3 regions of the Streptomyces sp. NPDC030820 genome follow, and region 3 is predicted to be linked to each of the others. Evidence: riboswitches for the same ligand, from Rfam matches in the RefSeq annotation. Region 3 holds a riboswitch; each other region holds the start of a gene.
What was found. Region 3 has a riboswitch for cobalamin ahead of ACZ418_RS10445 (CbtB domain-containing protein). Riboswitches for the same ligand answer to the same signal wherever they lie in the genome.
Positions count from the first base shown of each region.

Region 1: another riboswitch for cobalamin. It lies ahead of ACZ418_RS27990 (cobalamin biosynthesis protein); the one in region 3 lies ahead of ACZ418_RS10445 (CbtB domain-containing protein).
Region 2: another riboswitch for cobalamin. It lies ahead of ACZ418_RS07730 (ribonucleoside-diphosphate reductase subunit alpha); the one in region 3 lies ahead of ACZ418_RS10445 (CbtB domain-containing protein).

Region 1 is NZ_JBVIEB010000010.1:334,875-340,886, reverse strand. It holds gene ACZ418_RS28010 (class II aldolase/adducin family protein) at 1-329, opposite strand, end outside; gene ACZ418_RS28005 (lysozyme) at 519-1,271, shown strand; gene ACZ418_RS28000 (inorganic phosphate transporter) at 1,415-2,665, shown strand; gene ACZ418_RS27995 (hypothetical protein) at 2,700-2,927, shown strand; cobalamin riboswitch at 3,070-3,211, shown strand; gene ACZ418_RS27990 (cobalamin biosynthesis protein) at 3,310-4,272, shown strand; gene ACZ418_RS27985 (cobyric acid synthase) at 4,269-5,777, shown strand; gene cobN (cobaltochelatase subunit CobN) at 5,774-6,012, shown strand, end outside.
Region 2 is NZ_JBVIEB010000002.1:682,013-688,024, reverse strand. It holds gene ACZ418_RS07750 (GntR family transcriptional regulator) at 1-112, shown strand, start outside; gene ACZ418_RS07745 (DUF3311 domain-containing protein) at 236-499, shown strand; gene mctP (monocarboxylate uptake permease MctP) at 496-2,124, shown strand; gene ACZ418_RS07735 (GNAT family N-acetyltransferase) at 2,199-2,705, shown strand; cobalamin riboswitch at 2,758-2,882, shown strand; gene ACZ418_RS07730 (ribonucleoside-diphosphate reductase subunit alpha) at 3,008-5,377, shown strand; gene ACZ418_RS07725 (ribonucleotide-diphosphate reductase subunit beta) at 5,377-6,012, shown strand, end outside.
Region 3 is NZ_JBVIEB010000003.1:441,458-447,469, reverse strand. It holds gene ACZ418_RS10455 (histidine phosphatase family protein) at 18-599, shown strand; gene ACZ418_RS10450 (CbtA family protein) at 663-1,415, opposite strand; gene ACZ418_RS10445 (CbtB domain-containing protein) at 1,437-1,658, opposite strand; cobalamin riboswitch at 1,695-1,833, opposite strand; partial or broken gene ACZ418_RS10440 (hypothetical protein) at 1,907-2,273, opposite strand; gene ACZ418_RS10435 (alpha/beta hydrolase family protein) at 2,462-3,226, shown strand; partial or broken gene ACZ418_RS10430 (zinc-dependent alcohol dehydrogenase) at 3,293-3,397, shown strand; gene ACZ418_RS10425 (S41 family peptidase) at 3,483-4,388, opposite strand; gene ACZ418_RS10420 (GNAT family N-acetyltransferase) at 4,593-5,459, shown strand; gene ACZ418_RS10415 (sensor histidine kinase) at 5,456-6,012, opposite strand, start outside.

The DNA of each region.
Region 1 (6,012 bases), on a different contig from region 3:
GTGGAGACCGCCGTCGCGTGCACGGCGTGGGTGTGGACGATCGCGCGGGCGTCGGTGGTGCGGTAGACGGCGAGGTGCATGGGCAGCTCGCTGGTCGGCACCAGCGTGCCGAGCACCTGGCGTCCGGTGAGGTCGACGCCGGTGATGTCGTCCGGGGTGAGCCGGTCGTACGGCACGCCCGACGGGGTGACCAGGACGAGGTCGCCCACGCGCGCCGAGACGTTCCCGGAGGTGCCGACCACCAGCCCGTCGGCCACCGTCCGCCGTGCCGTCGCGACCAGTTCCGTCCAGATTCGTTCCTGTTCCGCGTCCCGCCGCTGTTCAGCCATGCCGCGATCCTGCCAGCCGGGCCCGCGGGAGGGGGACGGACGGACACTTCCGGCCGCGAGCGCATGCCCCCGAACGGGCGGAAGTCCTGGTGAATCGCCGCGAAGAGGCGCTGATTCGGCGATCAGCGGGCCTTCAATGGTCCCTCTTGCCCGCAGGACGATCTTTCGTCCGCCGACCCGGGGAGACACATGGCCAGCAAACGCACCCCTGTCCGCCACCGCGCCGGTGTCCTCGCGGCGGCCGTGGCGGCGCTCGCCCTCACGGGCACCGCGTCCGCGGCCGCCGGACATCCGGCGGCCTCGGGCCTGCCCCGGGGGCACGACGTCTCGTCGCACCAGAAGCCCGTCGACTGGGCAGTCGCCCGGTCGACGGGCGCGCGGTTCGTCTACGTCAAGGCGACCGAGTCCACGGACTACCGCAACCCCTACTTCGCCCAGCAGTACGACGGCGCGCACGAGGCGGGCCTGTACCGGGGCGCGTACCACTTCGCACGGCCGGACAGGTCCTCCGGCGCCCAGCAGGCCGCGTACTTCGTGCGGAACGGCGGGGACTGGGTGGCGGACGGCCGGACCCTGCCGCCCGCGCTGGACATCGAGGACAACCCGTACAGCAAGAAGCAGAAGTGCTACGGACTGGACAGGACGCGGATGGTCCGCTGGATCCGGTCCTTCAGCGACGAGATCAAGCAGGAGACCGGCCGCCGCCCGGTGATCTACACGACGACCGAGTGGTGGCGGCTCTGCACCGGCAACAGCCACGCCTTCGCCACGAGCCACGCCCTGTGGATCGCCCGGCACGGCACCTCACGGCCGGGGCCGCTGCCGGGTGGTTGGCGGCACTGGATGTTCTGGCAGTTCGACGCCGACGGCCGGCTGCCGGGTGACCAGAATCTCTTCAACGGGTCCGCGGTCCGGCTGCGGACCTTCGCCCGGGGCTGGTAGCCAAGGGGCGCCTGGGCCGCCGGAGCCAAGCGGAACCTCAATCCCCCCCTTCGGACACCCTGGCGCCCGCCCCAGTTCATCTTCCGTTCACCCAGGTTGCCTACGGTCGTCCAGCCAATGACCTCGAACGATTGCCTGGGTAAATGGAAAGCTTCTCGCTGATCCTCGCGATAGTGGTAGTAACTGCTCTCGCGTTCGATTTCACGAACGGTTTCCACGACACCGCCAACGCGATGGCGACCACCATCTCGACAGGCGCCCTGAAGCCCAAGATCGCGGTGGCCATGTCCGCCGCCCTCAATCTGGTGGGCGCCTTCCTCTCCGTGGAGGTCGCCAACACGATCTCCAAAGGTCTCGTCGACGAGACCGGCATCCGTCCCGAGGTCATCTTCGCCGCCCTGGTCGGCGCGATCCTCTGGAACCTGCTGACCTGGCTGGTGGGCCTGCCCTCCAGCTCCTCGCACGCCCTGATGGGCGGTCTGATCGGCGCCACGATCGCCTCCGCCGGCCTCGGCGCGGTGCACGGTGACGTCCTGGTCACTAAGGTGCTGCTCCCGGCGGTCGCCGCGCCGCTCGTGGCGGGCGTCGCCTCGATGCTGGCCACCCGGTTCTCCTACGGAATCGGCGGCAAGGCCGAGGGCGAGGCCACCCGCAAGGGCTACCGCGCCGGCCAGATCGCCTCCGCCGGCCTGGTCTCCCTCGCCCACGGCACCAACGACGCCCAGAAGACGATGGGCATCATCACCCTCGCGCTGATCGCGGGCGGCGCCATCGCCCCGGGCTCGAACCCTCCCACCTGGGTCATCCTCTCCGCGGGCCTGGCCATCGCGCTCGGCACCTACATCGGCGGCTGGCGGATCATCCGCACCATGGGCAAGGGCCTGACCGACCTGGAGCCGCGCCAGGGCTTCGCCGCCCAGACCAGCGCCGCGACCGCCATCCTGGCCTCCTCGCACCTGGGCTTCTCCCTCTCCACCACGCACGTCGTCTCCGGCTCGGTGATGGGCGCGGGCCTCGGCCGCAAGGGCGGGGTGGTCCGCTGGTCCACCGCGACCCGCATGGCCGTCGCCTGGGTGCTCACGCTCCCGGCCGCCGCGCTGGTCGGCGCGGGCGCCGAGTCCGTCACGGACCTGGGTGACTGGGGCACCGCCGTCGTCGCCGTCTTCCTGGTCGCCTCGAGCGCCGCGATCTGGAAGTTCTCCCGCCGCGAGGTCGTCGACCACACCAACGTCGTCGACGTGTCCGAGGAGCCGGCCGGCGTGGTGACCGCCGCCATCGCCGCGGTGACCCCGCCCCCGGCGGGCACGATCACCGAGGACCTGACGGCCACGATCCCCTCCCCGGCCGCCGCTGAGCCCGCGACCGAGGCCGCCCCGCCGGCCGCCACCGTCTGACCCCGGCCACGCCGGTAACCAAGGAAGCAACCCCATGAAGATCGACTGGTCGGCCCTCGGCTCCGTCTTCGGCGTCAGCCTCGTGTTCACGGTGGGCCTGGTGGCCCTGTTCACCCTCGGCATCAACGGTCTGGCCCGGCGCGAGAAGGCCGCGGCCCAGGGCACCTCCGCCGCCCTCGCCGTCACCGGCGCCTACCTCTGCTTCGCCGCCTGCGCGGCGGCGGTGTCGTACGGCATCTTCCTCATCGTCTCCAAGTCCTGACCGGGCAGCACGAATCGGGCAATCCGAAGGCTCCCCTCCGTCCCTGACGGAGGGGAGCCTTCGCCATGCGCACAGCCCACGGGCGCCCCACGATGTGGGGATCGGCACACTCTCCCCGCGCAGGTCAACGGCAAGTTGACGGCCGTTCCGGGCGCGTGGTGGACTGCCCAGGCCATGTACGGCGGCAGGAGAGGAAGCCGGTGCGAATCCGGCGCGGTCCCGCCACTGTCACCGGGGAAGAACCCCCGGGAGCCAGGAACTCTCACCGCCGAATCTCGTCGATCCAGGGCGCGGACACCCTGAGTGAGGACACAGATCGCCATGCCCGGCTGCCGAAGGACCAGTACCAGGCCCACTCCTGTACCCACGGCCGGCTGAGCCGATGGGTGCCGATCGCACTTACGCGTACGGCGCCGCCGCCGGCCTTCTCGGTGACCTGCTCCTCGGCGATCCGCGCCGCGGGCATCCGGTCGCCGCGTTCGGGCGTGCGGCCGCTGCCGTGGACCGCTCGTTGTGGCACGACCACCGCGGCTGGGGCGCCGTGCACACCGTCGTGTGCGCCGGTGGCGCCGTCGCACTCGGCACGCTGGCCGCACGCGCCGTACGCCCCTCCCCCGCCGCCTCCGTCGCGCTGACCGCCGCCGCCACCTGGGCGGTCGTAGGCGGTACTTCGCTCGCCCGGGAGGCCCGTACGATCGGGCGCGCCCTGGAGTCCGGGGACGTCGAGGCGGCACGGGCGCGGCTGCCGCACCTGTGCGGCCGGGACCCACAGGCGCTGGACGCCGACGGGATCGCCCGGGCCGTGGTCGAGTCGGTCGCCGAGAACACCTCCGACGCCGTCGTGGGCGCCCTGGTGTGGGGGGCCGTGGCCGGGGTGCCCGGGCTGCTGGGCTTCCGGGCCGTCAACACCCTGGACGCGATGGTCGGTCACAGGTCCCCGCGCTACCGGCGCTACGGCTGGGCCTCCGCCCGGCTGGACGACCTGGCCGGCTGGCCGGGGGCCCGGCTGACCGCCGTACTCGCCGCCGCGGCCGGCCCCGACCCGCGCGGTGCCCTGCGCGCCTGGAAGGCCGACGCCCATCGGCACCCGAGCCCCAACGCCGGGCCCGTGGAGGCCTCCTTCGCGGGCGCCCTCGGCGTCCGCCTGGGCGGAACGCTCTCCTACGGCGGCCGCGTCGAGCACCGGCCCGTGCTCAACGGGGACACCGGCCGGGCCGTTCGGGTCACCGACATCGACCGGGCCGTACGGCTCTCCCGCCGCGTCGGCCTGCTCGCGCTCGGCAGCACGGTCACCGCGCGCCTCCTCGTCAAGAGCGTCAAGGGTCTGAAGGGACGTGGGAAGTGAACGGGGGACTCCTCGTCGCCGGCACCACCTCCGACGCCGGAAAGAGCGTCGTGACGGCCGGGATCTGCCGATGGCTGGTGCGACAGGGCGTGAAGGTCGCGCCGTTCAAGGCGCAGAACATGTCGCTCAACTCCTTCGTCACCCGCGAGGGCGCGGAGATCGGGCGGGCACAGGCCATGCAGGCCCAGGCGTGCCGGATCGAGCCGACCGCGCTGATGAACCCGGTGCTGCTCAAGCCGGGCGGCGAGCAGAGCAGCCAGGTGGTGCTGCTGGGCAGGCCGGTGGGCGAGCTGAGCGCACGCGGGTACCACGGCGGGCGGCAGCAGCAGCTCCTCGGCACGGTGCTGGACTGCCTGGCCGAGTTGCGGGGCACGTATGACGCGGTGATCTGTGAGGGGGCGGGCTCGCCCGCGGAGATCAATCTGCGGCGGACGGACATCGTGAACATGGGGATCGCACGGCACGCGCGACTGCCCGTGCTCATCGTCGGCGACATCGACCGCGGGGGTGTCTTCGCCTCCTTCTTCGGGACCGTCGCCCTGCTCTCGCCGGAGGACCAGGAACTGGTCGCCGGGTTCCTGGTGAACAAGTTCCGTGGCGATGTCTCCCTGCTGGAGCCAGGTCTGGAGATGCTGCACGGCCTCACCGCCCGGCGTACGTACGGCGTGCTGCCGTTCCGGCACGGGCTCGGCATCGACGAGGAGGACGGGATGGCGGTCTCGCTGCGGGGCACGGTCCGCGAGTCCACCGTGACCCCGCCCGTCGGCGAGGACGTGCTGCGGGTCGCCGTGTGCGCGATCCCGCTGATGTCCAACTTCACCGACGTGGACGCGCTCGCCGCCGAACCGGGGGTCGTGGTGCGGTTCGTGGACCGTCCGGAGGAGCTGGCGGACGCGGACCTGGTCGTGGTTCCGGGGACCCGGGGCACGGTCCGGGCGCTGGAGTGGCTGCGGGAGCGGGGCCTCGCGGACGCCCTGGTGCGGCGGGCCGCCGAGCAGCGGCCCGTCCTCGGCATCTGCGGCGGCTTCCAGATCCTCGGCGAGCGCATCGAGGACGAGGTCGAGTCGCGGGCCGGCGAGGTCCCCGGGCTCGGTGTGCTGCCCGTACGGGTGCGGTTCGCCCGCGAGAAGACCCTGACCCGGCCGACCGGCGAGGCCCTCGGCGAGCGGGTCGAGGGGTACGAGATCCACCACGGGGTCGCCACGATCGACGGCGGCGATCCCTTCCTGGACGGCTGCCGGGCCGGCCAGACCTGGGGCACGCACTGGCACGGCTCGCTGGAGTCGGACGGCTTCCGCCGCGCCTTTCTGCGCGAGGTGGCCGCCGCCGCGGGCCGCCGCTTCGTGCCCGCGCCGGACACCTCCTTCGCCGCGCTGCGCGAGGAGCAGCTCGACCGGCTCGGCGACCTGATCGAACAGCACGCGGACACGGACGCGCTGTGGCGGCTCATCGAGTCGGGCGCGCCGCAAGGACTGCCTTTCATCCCACCGGGAGCGCCTGCATGAGCACAGTGTTGTTGTTGTCGACCGCCGACACGGATCTGCTGGCGGCCCGGGCCTCCGGCGCGGACTATCGCATCGGCAACCCGACGCGGGTGGACGTCGCCGGTGAACTCCCGGGCCTCGTCCAGGGCGCGGACCTCGCCGTCGTACGGCTGCTGGGTGGCAAGCGCGCCTGGGAGGAGGGGCTGGCCGTGCTGCGGGCGTCCGGCGTACCGACCGTGCTGCTGGGCGGCGAGGC
Region 2 (6,012 bases), on a different contig from region 3:
GCTCTCCCGCCACTCCCTGGACCACGAGGGCAAGCCGGTGGAGTGGGTGCGCTCGGTGTACCGGGGCGACCGGTACAAGTTCGTCGCGCGGCTGAAGCGGCCTGCCGAGTAGGATCCGCCGACCGTCGCTGAATCGATATACCGAGATCCGGACGAGGTCTTCCGCTTCCCCGACACCGTCACCTACATTGCCTGCGCATTACACAGGTGATCAGCGAGGGGACGGAGCCGTGGCATGTCCGAAACGCCTGAAGTGAAACCACCGGTGGTGACGCCGGTGCGTGTGATCATCGGCCTGTGTCTCGTCGCGCCCTTCGTGGCGATGCTCTGGGTCGGCTCCTACGTCAAGACGGACCCCGCCTTCGTCGGGATCCCGTTCTTCTACTGGTACCAGATGCTCTGGGTGCTGATCTCCACCGCGCTCACGACGACCGCGTACAAGCTCTGGCAGCGCGACCAGCGCGCCCGCGGCGCTCAGCAGGGCGGTGAGGCCAAGTGAAGAACGGCGTCAACGGCGTCGCGCTCGGCGTCTTCATCTTCTTCTTCCTGGCCGTCACGGTCATGGGCTTCCTCGCCGCCCGCTGGCGCAGGGCCGAGAACGAGCACTCCCTGGACGAATGGGGCCTGGGCGGACGGTCGTTCGGCACCTGGATCACATGGTTCCTGCTCGGCGGCGACCTGTACACCGCGTACACCTTCGTCGCCGTACCGGCGGCGATCTACGCGGCGGGCGCGGCCGGCTTCTTCGCGGTGCCGTACACGATCCTGGTCTACCCGCTGATCTTCACGTTCCTGCCGCGCCTGTGGTCGGTCTCGCACCGCCACGGGTACGTCACCACCTCCGACTTCGTCCGGGGCCGCTTCGGCTCCAAGGGCCTGTCGCTGGCGGTGGCGCTGACCGGCATCCTGGCGACGATGCCGTACATCGCGCTCCAGCTCGTGGGCATCCAGGCGGTGCTGGACGTGATGGGCATCGGCGGGGACAGCAGCACCAACTGGTTCGTACGGGACCTGCCCCTGCTGATCGCCTTCGGCGTGCTGGCGGCGTACACCTACTCCTCCGGTCTGCGCGCGCCCGCCCTGATCGCCTTCGTCAAGGACACGCTGATCTACATCGTCATCGCGGTGGCGATCATCTACATCCCGATCAAGCTGGGCGGCTTCGACGACATCTTCGCCAAGGCGAGCCAGGCGTTCAGCCAGGTCAACCCGGCGACGGGCAAGCCGCGCGGCGCGCTCGTGCCGCCGGAGGCCGGCCAGTGGACGTACGCCACCCTGGCCCTCGGCTCCGCGCTCGCGCTCTTCATGTACCCGCACTCGATCACCGCGACCCTGTCCTCCAGGAGCCGTAACGTGATCCGCCGCAACACCACGATCCTGCCGCTGTACTCCCTGATGCTCGGTCTGCTCGCGCTGCTGGGCTTCATGGCGATCGCGGCCGGGGTCAAGGTCACCAACGGCCAGCTGGCCATCCCCCAGCTGTTCGAGGACATGTTCCCGGACTGGTTCGCGGGCGTCGCCTTCGCGGCGATCGGCATCGGTGCCCTGGTCCCCGCGGCGATCATGTCGATCGCGGCGGCGAACCTGTTCACCCGCAACATCTACAAGGACTTCATCAAGCCGGACGCCACGCCGAAGCAGGAGGCCCAGGTCTCCAAGCTCGTCTCCCTGCTGGTGAAGGTCGGCGCCCTGGTCTTCGTCCTGACGATGGACAAGACGGTGGCGATCAACTTCCAGCTCCTGGGGGGCATCTGGATCCTGCAGACCTTCCCGGCCCTGGTCGGCGGCCTGTTCACCCGCTGGTTCCACCGCTGGGCCCTGCTCGCCGGCTGGGCGGTCGGCATGGCGTACGGCACGGTCGCCGCGTACGGTGTCGCCTCCCCGACCCAGAAGCACTTCGGCGGCTCGGCGAAGGAGATCCCCGGCATCGGCGAGATCGGCTACATCGGCCTCACGGCCTTCGTCCTCAACGTCGTGGTCACCGTGGTCCTCACCTTCGTCCTGAAGGCCGTGAAGGCCCCCGAGGGCGTCGACGAGACCAAGCCGGAGGACTACACGGCGGACGCGGGCGACCCGGGGGTGCAGGTGGAGCTGCCGCCGGCGACTGCGGGCACCGGTCACTGAGCGACCGCCGTACGACGGGCCGCCGGAGGAAATCCGGCGGCCCGTCGTCGTTGCCCTCCGGCAGACTCGGTGCCATGGACATCCGGATCCGCCCCGCAGCCCCCGCCGAATACGACACCCTGGGCGAGATCACCGCCCAGGCCTATCTCCAGGACGGCCTCCTGGACTTCGGCGAGAGCGACGCATACCTCGCCGAACTCAAGAACGTGGCCAAGAGAGCGGCCGCAGCACACGTCCTCGTGGCCACGCAGAACGACACCCTCCTCGGCGGAGTCACCTTCGTACCGTCCCCCGGCCCCATGGCCGACATCGCCCGCCCCGGAGAGGCGGAGATCCGCATGCTGGCGGTCGCGCACGCGGGGCGGGGACAGGGTGCCGGCGAGGCCCTCGTCCAGGCCTGCATCGACCGCGCACGGGCCACGGAGGGCTGCACGGCCCTCGTCCTGTCCACCCAGCGCACCATGCACGCCGCCCACCGCATCTACGAGCGCCTGGGGTTCGTCCGCGTCCCCGAACGCGACTGGACCCCGCTCCCGGAGCTCGCCGACATCACCCTGCTCACCTACGAGTTGACTCTCTGACACCGCCCCGACACAACATCTGGGGGTGCCACGACAGCCCGGCACTAGATGTATGCTCATGCTCGCTGTCGCCGCAGGGGAATCCGGTGCGAATCCGGAACTGTCCCGCAACGGTGTACTTGTGCGCGTCTGCGCTCAGGAGTCAGTCCGAGGACCTGCCGGCAGCGCACCCGGCCGTCCGGTTCGGGTGCCCTGAGACGTCCGGGCCTCGTGGGATGGGCCGGTGGACGCGACGCCGTGTGCGCTCGTGGCTGCCCCCTGCCCTCCACAAGGCCCCCGTGCCGAGCGAGGGAGAGCCCCACGTGACCATCGCGCCAGCAGATCCGGCTTCAGCCAGCGGCCTGGAGACCGACGGTCCCGGTGCCGCGCTGCTGCGGACCCTGACCGAGCTGACCGCCGACCTCCCCGACGCCGACCCCGGCCGGGTCGCCGCCGCCGCGCTGCGCGGCCGGTCCGCTCGGGCCGACGAGGCGGAGTTGCGCGAGCTGGCCACGGAGGCCGCCGCCGGGCTCATCTCCGAGGACCCCGCCTACTCCCGGCTGGCCGCCCGGCTGCTGACCCTCTCCATCCGCGCCGAGGCCGCCTCGCAGGGCGTGACGTCCTTCACCGGGTCCGTGGCCGTGGGGCACCGCGAGGGGCTCATCGCGGACCGCACCGCCGACTTCGTACGGCTGCACGCCGAGCGGCTCGACGCGCTGATCGACCGCCGGGCCGACGACCGCTTCGGCTACTTCGGCCTGCGCACCCTGCACAGCCGCTACCTCCTGCGGCACCCGATCACCCGCAAGGTCATCGAGACGCCCCAGCACTTCATGCTGCGGGTCGCGAGCGGCCTGGCCGAGGACGACACGACCCGTTCCGTGGACGAAGTGGCCTCGCTCTACGGGCTCATGAGCCGGCTCGACTACCTCCCGTCCTCCCCCACGCTCTTCAACTCCGGCACGCGGCACCCGCAGATGTCGTCCTGCTACCTGCTCGACTCCCCGCTGGACGAGCTGGACTCCATCTACGACCGCTACCACCAGGTCGCCCGGCTCTCCAAGCACGCCGGCGGCATCGGTCTGTCGTACTCCCGGATCCGCAGCCGCGGTTCGCTGATCCGCGGCACCAACGGGCACTCCAACGGCATCGTGCCGTTCCTGAAGACCCTGGACGCCTCGGTGGCCGCCGTGAACCAGGGCGGCCGGCGCAAGGGCGCGGCCGCGGTCTACCTGGAGACCTGGCACTCCGACATCGAGGAGTTCCTGGAGCTGCGGGACAACACCGGCGAGGACGCCCGGCGTACGCACAACCTGAACCTCGCGCACTGGGTCCCGGACGAGTTCATGCGCCGGGTCAACGCCGACGCGCAGTGGTCGCTGTTCTCCCCGTCGGACGTGCCGGAGCTGGTGGACCTGTGGGGCGAGGAGTTCGACGCCGCCTACCGCAAGGCCGAGGAGGCGGGCCTGGCGAAGAAGACCATGCCGGCCCGCGAGCTGTACGGCCGGATGATGCGCACCCTCGCGCAGACCGGCAACGGCTGGATGACCTTCAAGGACGCGGCCAACCGCACCGCCAACCAGACCGCCCTGCCGGGGCACGTGGTCCACTCCTCCAACCTCTGCACGGAGATCCTGGAGGTCACGGACGACGGGGAGACGGCGGTGTGCAACCTGGGGTCCGTCAACCTGGGTGCCTTTGTCGACACGACGACCGGTGACCTCGACTGGCAGCGGCTGGACGACACCGTCCGCACCGCCGTCACCTTCCTGGACCGCGTGGTCGACATCAACTTCTATCCGACCGAGCAGGCGGGACGGTCGAACGCCAAGTGGCGTCCCGTCGGCCTCGGCGCGATGGGTCTGCAGGACGTCTTCTTCAAGCTGCGCCTGCCCTTCGACTCGCCGGAGGCCAAGGCCCTGTCCACGCGGATCGCCGAGCGGATCATGCTCGCCGCGTACGAGGCATCCGCCGACCTCGCCGAGCGCAACGGCCCGCTGCCGGCCTGGGAGAAGACCCGTACGGCCCAGGGCGTGCTGCACCCCGACCACTACGGCGTCGAGCTGACCTGGCCGGAGCGGTGGGCCGCCCTGCGCAGCCGTATCGCCGAGGTCGGCATGCGCAACTCCCTGCTGCTGGCCATCGCGCCCACCGCCACCATCGCCTCCATCGCGGGCGTGTACGAGTGCATCGAGCCGCAGGTGTCGAACCTGTTCAAGCGCGAGACGCTGTCCGGTGAGTTCCTCCAGGTCAACTCCTACCTGGTGCAGGACCTGAAGGAGCTGGGCGTCTGGGACGCCCGCACCCGTGAGGCGCTGCGCGACTCGAACGGCTCGGTGCAGGACTTCGCCTGGATCCCGGCCGACGTACGGGCGCTGTACCGCACGGCGTGGGAGATCCCGCAGCGCGGCCTGATCGACATGGCGGCGGCAAGGACCCCGTTCCTGGACCAGGCGCAGTCCCTGAACCTGTTCATGGAGACGCCGACCATCGGCAAGCTCTCCTCGATGTACGCGTACGCCTGGAAGTCGGGCCTCAAGACGACGTACTACCTGCGCTCCCGCCCGGCGACCCGCATCGCCCGCGCCGCCCAGGCGCAGAACCCCGCCACCATCCCCGTCCAGCAGGTCGCCGACCCCGACGCGGTCGCCTGCTCCCTGGAAAACCCCGAGTCCTGCGAGGCCTGCCAGTAATGTCCAACCGTCCCCAGAACCTTCTCGACCCGGGCTTCGAACTCACCCTGCGCCCCATGCGCTACCCGGACTTCTACGAGCGCTACCGCGACGCGATCAAGAACACCTGGCACGTCGAGGAGGTCGACCTCCACTCGGACGTGGCGGACCTCGCGAAGCTGACGCCGGACGAGCAGCACCTCATCGGCCGCCTGGTCGCCTTCTTCGCGACCGGTGACTCGATCGTCGCCAACAACCTCGTGCTGACGTTGTACAAGCACATCAACTCCCCCGAGGCGCGGCTCTACCTGAGCCGTCAGCTCTTCGAGGAGGCCGTACACGTCCAGTTCTATCTGACGCTCCTGGACACCTACCTGCCCGACCCGGACGACCGCGCGGCGGCCTTCGCCGCCGTGGAGAACATCCCCTCCATCCGCGAGAAGGCCGAGTTCTGCTTCAAGTGGATCAACGAGGTCGAGAAGCTCGACCGGCTGGAGACGAAGGCCGACCGCCGTCGCTTCCTGCTCAACCTGATCTGCTTCGCCGCGTGCATCGAGGGCCTGTTCTTCTACGGCGCGTTCGCGTACGTCTACTGGTTCCGCAGCCGGGGCCTGCTGCACGGTCTCGCCACGGGCACCAACTGGGTGTTCCGCGAC
Region 3 (6,012 bases):
TGGTACCTCTGGACCACGTGACCAGCCGAGTCCTTCTCCTCTCCCCCGCCATGAGCGCATCGCTGCGGCAGGCCCGCTTCGACGACGGCGGCTCGATCGACGGCAGCGGAGCGGCACGTGCCCGTTCGGCAGCCGGAGCCCTGCCCCCCGCGGTCCGTGTCCTCACCTCCCCCGGCGTGCGCTGCCGGGAGACGGCCGCGGCACTGGGCCTCGACGCCGTGCCGGTACCGGAGTTGGCCGGTCTCGATGTGGGCCGCTGGCGCGGGCGCACCCTGGAGGAGGTGGGGGCCGCCGAGCCGGAGGCGGTGGGCCGCTGGCTCTCCGACCCCGAGTGCGCACCGCACGGGGGTGAATCCGTGCGGGATCTGTGTCGGCGGGTCGCGCGGTGGCTGGCCGACGCACAGGACCTGACGGGTCGTACGCTCGCCGTGGTCGAGCCGGAGGTGGTGCGGGCAGCCGTCGTCGACGCACTCGGTGTGCCCGCGGCGGTCTTCTGGCGCCTCGACGTGCCGCCGCTGACCGTAACGGAGCTCAGCGGCCGGGCCGGGCGCTGGAATCTGCGACTGGGATGTCCGCCTGCCGCGCCGGAGGCCGATTAGGCGGGGAGAACGGCACAGGGCCCGACGGACGGTTCCGTCGGGCCCTGTGCCGTGCGCGAGGAGTCAGTGCGCGGCCGGAACCGCTCGCCGGTTGGCGGCCGTCGCCGGCTTGGGGTTCAGCAGCCGTTCGGCCAACTCACCGAAGACCAGGCCGAATCCGGCCCACAGAGCGGTCTGGATCGCCAGTGCCGAGAGCCGGAACCGCCACAGCAGGGTGGCCGGGAAGCCCTTGGGTACCTCGTTGACGACGGGCAGGAACTGGTACGCCAGACCGATCACGACGGTGAACGCGACCACCGCGGCCACCGTCGCCCACCAGGTGCCCAGGCGCGGCGCGAGCCGCCTGCCCAGGATGGTGGCGGCGACCGCCAGCAGGACGCTGAGCAGCATCATCAGGAAGTACAGGGTGGTCCGCTTGCCGATGGTGTCGGGGTTGCCGACCGACGGCGGGTTGGCCGGGTACTTCAGGAACGGCACGACGTACACGGCGAGCAGCGCGCAGCCCGACAGCAGCAGTGCCGTGGCGCGCGGTCCGAAGCGGCCCACGCGGCCGAGGGCGAAGCTGAAGGCGAGCGCGGCGATGCCGCCGAAGGCGACCCCGTAGACGAGGACACCGGTGGCGAGGCCGGCGGTCGACTGCAGGGAGCGGGAGACGGCCTCCATCTCGTGCTCGTGGGAGTGGGCCTGCTCGAAGCTGATCGCCTTGTCGACGTTCGGCTCACCGAGCACGTAGGCCACGACCAGGGCGAGCACGCCGGCCGCGAGGCCGGCGAGCATGCCCCGGACGAGAAGGTTCCGTACGGTTGCGGAGTTCATGGGCGCGCGGTGTTCGTCGCGTCAGTGGCAGGGGAAGCCCAGCAGGTGGCGGGCGTCGTGCACCCATTCGTGGACGTCCGTGCCGTTGAACACGGAGGTGGCGCCCTGCTCGGCGCCGACGAAGTAGAGCAGGACCAGCATGAGGATGCCGAAGAAGACCGCCCAGGGAGCAATCGCCTTCAGCGGCAGCTTGGCGGGAACGACGGGGGTGGTGGCTGTCGGCTGGGCGACGGTCTGCGCCATGGCAGGGCCTCCTCTGGGAGTTCGCGTCCCATCTCGGTGGTGCACAGGACGACGACCACGGGTCTGACTCACGAGCCCGCTGGGGGTCCCGCATACAGTGGCGCGACCGTGCCGGATTCCCACCGGCTTCCGTTTCGCCGTCATCGATATCGGACCGACCGTACCGCGTGACGCGCGCATGGCCAAGACCGCCTCCCGCCCAAGTGATCTTCCTCTCCCACCAGGCGGGACGGTACGAGACCCGTGGGTCAGCGGGAATCCGTGCGGCGGCGGGGTGGGGTGAAGGTGTACAGGTCGAGGATGTCCGGCACGGCAGCCACGCCGGGGCCGCCGGAGCGGACCCGGGTGACGATGTCCTCGGTCGCGTCGGGGTCGTTGACGAGCCCGAGCCAGACCGGCCGCGCACCGGGGGGCCCGGCCCGTGGCGGACGGCTGTACGACGATGACGTTGGCCTGGTCGCACACGCCGAGGCAGTCGGAGATGCGCACCGGCACCTCCGCGCGCAGACGCGCGGTCTGAGCCGCGTGATCGATCCCGGTCACCTTGGGACTGCCGCGGCAGCAGTCCCGGCACACGACGACCCGGCACGGTGCCGCACCGCTTCCCGCCACCAGGAAAAGGGGTTGGGCGGGCTGATCATCGATCTGGTAGCTTGCAGTTGACCGTGATCAAGGCCGAGGAGGTGAGACCCATGAACGCTGTATTCGTGTGGGTGCTCCCCCTCGTCGTCACGGTCGGGCGATTGACGTAGGTGTCGCCGGGAGCGCCTCGACAACAAGGCACTCCCGAAAGGCAACACGCCATGAAATCTTTGCAGTTCATCGCCGAGTCGTCCGTCAACGGCATGATCGAACGCGAGTTCACCGTGGGCGAGGTCCCCGGTGTCCTCTGGTCCCCCGCATCCGGCGCACACCGTGCGCCCCTGGTCCTGATGGGCCACGGCGGCGGCAACCACAAGAAGCATCCGGCGATGGCCGGTCGTGCACAACTCCTGGTGAACGGCTGCGGCTTCCACGTCGCGTGCATCGACGCGCCCGGTCACGGCGACCGGCCGCGCACGGCACACGACGAGCAGGAGATCGCCGAGCTGTTCCGGGCGAGGGCGGCGGGCGAGCCGGAAGGACCGATCGTCGTCCGCTACAACGCCCACCTGGCGGAGCTCGCCGTGCCCGAGTGGCAGGCGACCCTGGACGCCCTCCAGGAACTTCCGGAAATCGGCGCCGACGGGCCGGTCGGCTACTTCGGCATCAACATGGGCACAGCGATAGGCGTGCCGTTGGCGGCGATCGAACCCCGGATCACGGCCGCGGTCTTCGGTCAGCACTGGCCCGATGTCCTGGCGGAGAAGGCGAAGCAGATCACCATCCCGATCGAGTACGACATGCAGTGGGACGACGAACACATCCCGCGCGAGGCCGGTCTCGCGCTGTTCGACGCCTTCGCCTCGAAGGAGAAGACCCTGCACGCCAACGCGGGCAAGCACAAGGAGCTCCCCCGGTTCGAGGCCGCCAGCGCGGTCCGGTTCTTCGCCCGGCATCTCCGCCGAGCGGCCACCGCGCCGGCCTGACCCCGGGTCGTGGCTGTGCATCAATGCGCGACCGCGAGCCCTCAGACCGGGCGGGCGACCGCGTCGGTGGACCCCGCCCGTGTCGTCTCCCACGTCCTCGACTGGGAGCAACTCCCCGAGGCCCTGCCCGAGAAACACCTCAAGCCCGTCTTCGTCCGCGCCGACGGCTGAGCACGTCCCGACTACCCCTGTCCCTTGTCATCCAGTCAAGGCGTTTGAGGAGGCCGCGTGCGTGCTGTCGGTGAGCTGGACTGGGTCAGCCTGCCAGTCGGGCGAGGGCCAGCGCGTGCGCGTGGTCGAGGGCGTCAGCAGCGGCGCATGGGATGTCCGGCTGCACACCGGTGCCCTCCCAGTTCGTGCTGGAGACGGGGTTGATGGCGCGGCCAACGGGGACGGTGGTTTCCAGGTGTGGGTGCACGGTCCAGCCCTTGCACGGATGCGCGCCGCCGCGGGTGCGCTCACCGACGACCACGGCGCGGCCGAGCTGCTGGAGGTCGTACGCCAGCTCCTCAGCGGCAGAGAAGGTGCTGTCGCTGGACAGCACATACAACGGCTTGCTGCCGCCGAAGCGCGCGCCAGGAACGTGCGGCAGGCTCCAGGACTGCTCGCTGCGGTCGCCGCCGTGCCAGTACATGGTGTTGAGGTGGGTGCGTTCGTCGAGCAGGTAGCTGCAGACGAAGGCGACCGTGTCCGGGTCGCCGCCCCGGTTGGAGCGAAGGTCCACGATCAGCGCCTGGGCGCGGGAGGCCAGGGTGAGCGCGGCGCTCAGCGGTTCGGCGGCCCACTCCAGCGGAAACAGCATCGGTGCCAGCTCCACCACGGCGACCCCACCGCCGAGCAACTCCACCCGGGGCGCACCGCCCAGCGAGGTGTCGAAGTCCCGGCGCATGGCGTCCCGGGTGGCCGCCCCCTGCTTCGGGGACACCGGGTCGGCGTGGTGCTTCAGTCTCAGGTGTCGGTCGCCGTTGACGGACTGCAGGTCCGCGGTGACCAGACGGGCGAGCTCCTCGGCAGCGTCGACGTCATAGGCCCCCTCGGCGAGGCGTCGTTGCAGCAGGCCGGCGAGTTGCTCGGCTATCTCGGGGAAAACGTAGTGCTCGGTCAGCAGCCGGGCTGTCTCGTCGACGACAGGAGCAGGCTGAAGCTTCGTCAGAGTCGTCATGGCAGGGAGTAGAGCACAGCGCTTGCGAAAGCATCAAAGGGTTTGGACGGCTTGCGGCGCAGCTCGACGCGAAGAAGGGCAACGTGGCCCACCACCTCGCGTCTACAGATCAGCGCGCTGCACGCGACTGTCTTCGATGTCGAAGGACAACCCCGGCCCGAAACCGGGTGCGGATGGTCGGCGCCGTGGTGTGTGATCGGGGGTATGGCGATCGTGCTGGGCAAGCCGGAAGTCGACGGGTTGAGCGAGGCTGTGGGTGTGCTGCGGGAGTGGCAGTACGACGGGGCGCCGATGCAACTGCATCCGGGGGATCTGGGCTGGTTCTGGCGGTTCGGTGCGGAGGCGACGGCCGCGGCGGTCCGGACCTGGCGCCGGGACGGACGCATGCTCGCCGTCGGGCTGCTGGACGGTCCCGAGCTGTTGCGGCTGACGATCGCGCCGGAGGCTCGGCGGGACGAGGAACTGGCACAGCGGCTGGTTGCGGACATCACCAAGCCGGAGCGCGGCGTACTGATGGCGGGGAAGGCGTACGTCGAGGCGCCCATGGGCGCGCTGGTCAAGGATCTGCTGTTCGAGCACGGCTGGAACGGGGACGAGCCGTGGACCCCGCTGCGCCGCGATCTCACGGCGCCGGTGCCAGACCCAGGCGTGCGGGTCGAGGTGATCGGGCCGGAGCAGGCGCACGTGCGGACCGCCGTACAGCGGGCGTCGTTCGACACGTCGACGTTCACGGTCGAGCGCTGGCACGCGATGGCGGCCGGATTGCCGTACGCCGACGCCCGGTGTCTGGTCGCCTACGACGGCCAGGGCAACGCGGTGGCGACGGTGACGGTGTGGTCGGCCGGTCCGGGGAAGCCCGGGTTGCTGGAGCCGATGGGAGTGCACCGGGAGCACCGCGGTCACGGCTACGGCAGGGCGATCACCGTCGCCGCGGCGGCCACACTGCGGGAGCTGGGCTCGTCGAGCGCGGTCGTCTGCACCCCGAGCTCCAATGTCGGCGCCGTCGCCACCTACAGGTCAGCCGGCTTCCAGCAGCTCCCTGAGATCCGGGACCACCGCCGGGACGCCTAGGGCTGCGCGGGCCTGGCCTGGATGCCGGGGCGGAATTTGGGGAGGCGGAGGGTGATCTTCGTGCCCGCTCCGACGCCGGTCTCGATGACGAGGCCGTGGTCGTCGCCGTAGACCTGGCGCAGCCGGCGGTCGACGTTGTTCAGGCCGATGCCGGTGGCGGGTCCCGCCGTGCCGCGCAGAATGGCGCGCAGGCGTTCCGGTTCCATGCCGATGCCGTCGTCCTCGATGACGACCCGGGCCTCGGTGCCCTCGTCCTCGGCGGTGATCGTGACGCCGATGCGCTCCACGGCCCCCTCCAGACCGTGTTTGAGGGCGTTCTCGACGAGGGGCTGCAGGCAGAGGAAGGGCAGCGTCACCGGCAGCACCTCGGGGGCGATGCGCAGGGTGACCGTGAGGCGGCGGCCGAATCGGGCCCGGGCGAGTTCCAGGTACTGCTCGATGGAGCGCAACTCCTCGGCGAGGGTGGTGAAGTCGCCGCCACGGCGGAAGGAGTATCGGGTGAAGTCGGCGAATTCCTGCAGGAGTTCGCGGGCGCGCTCGGGGTCGGTGCGGA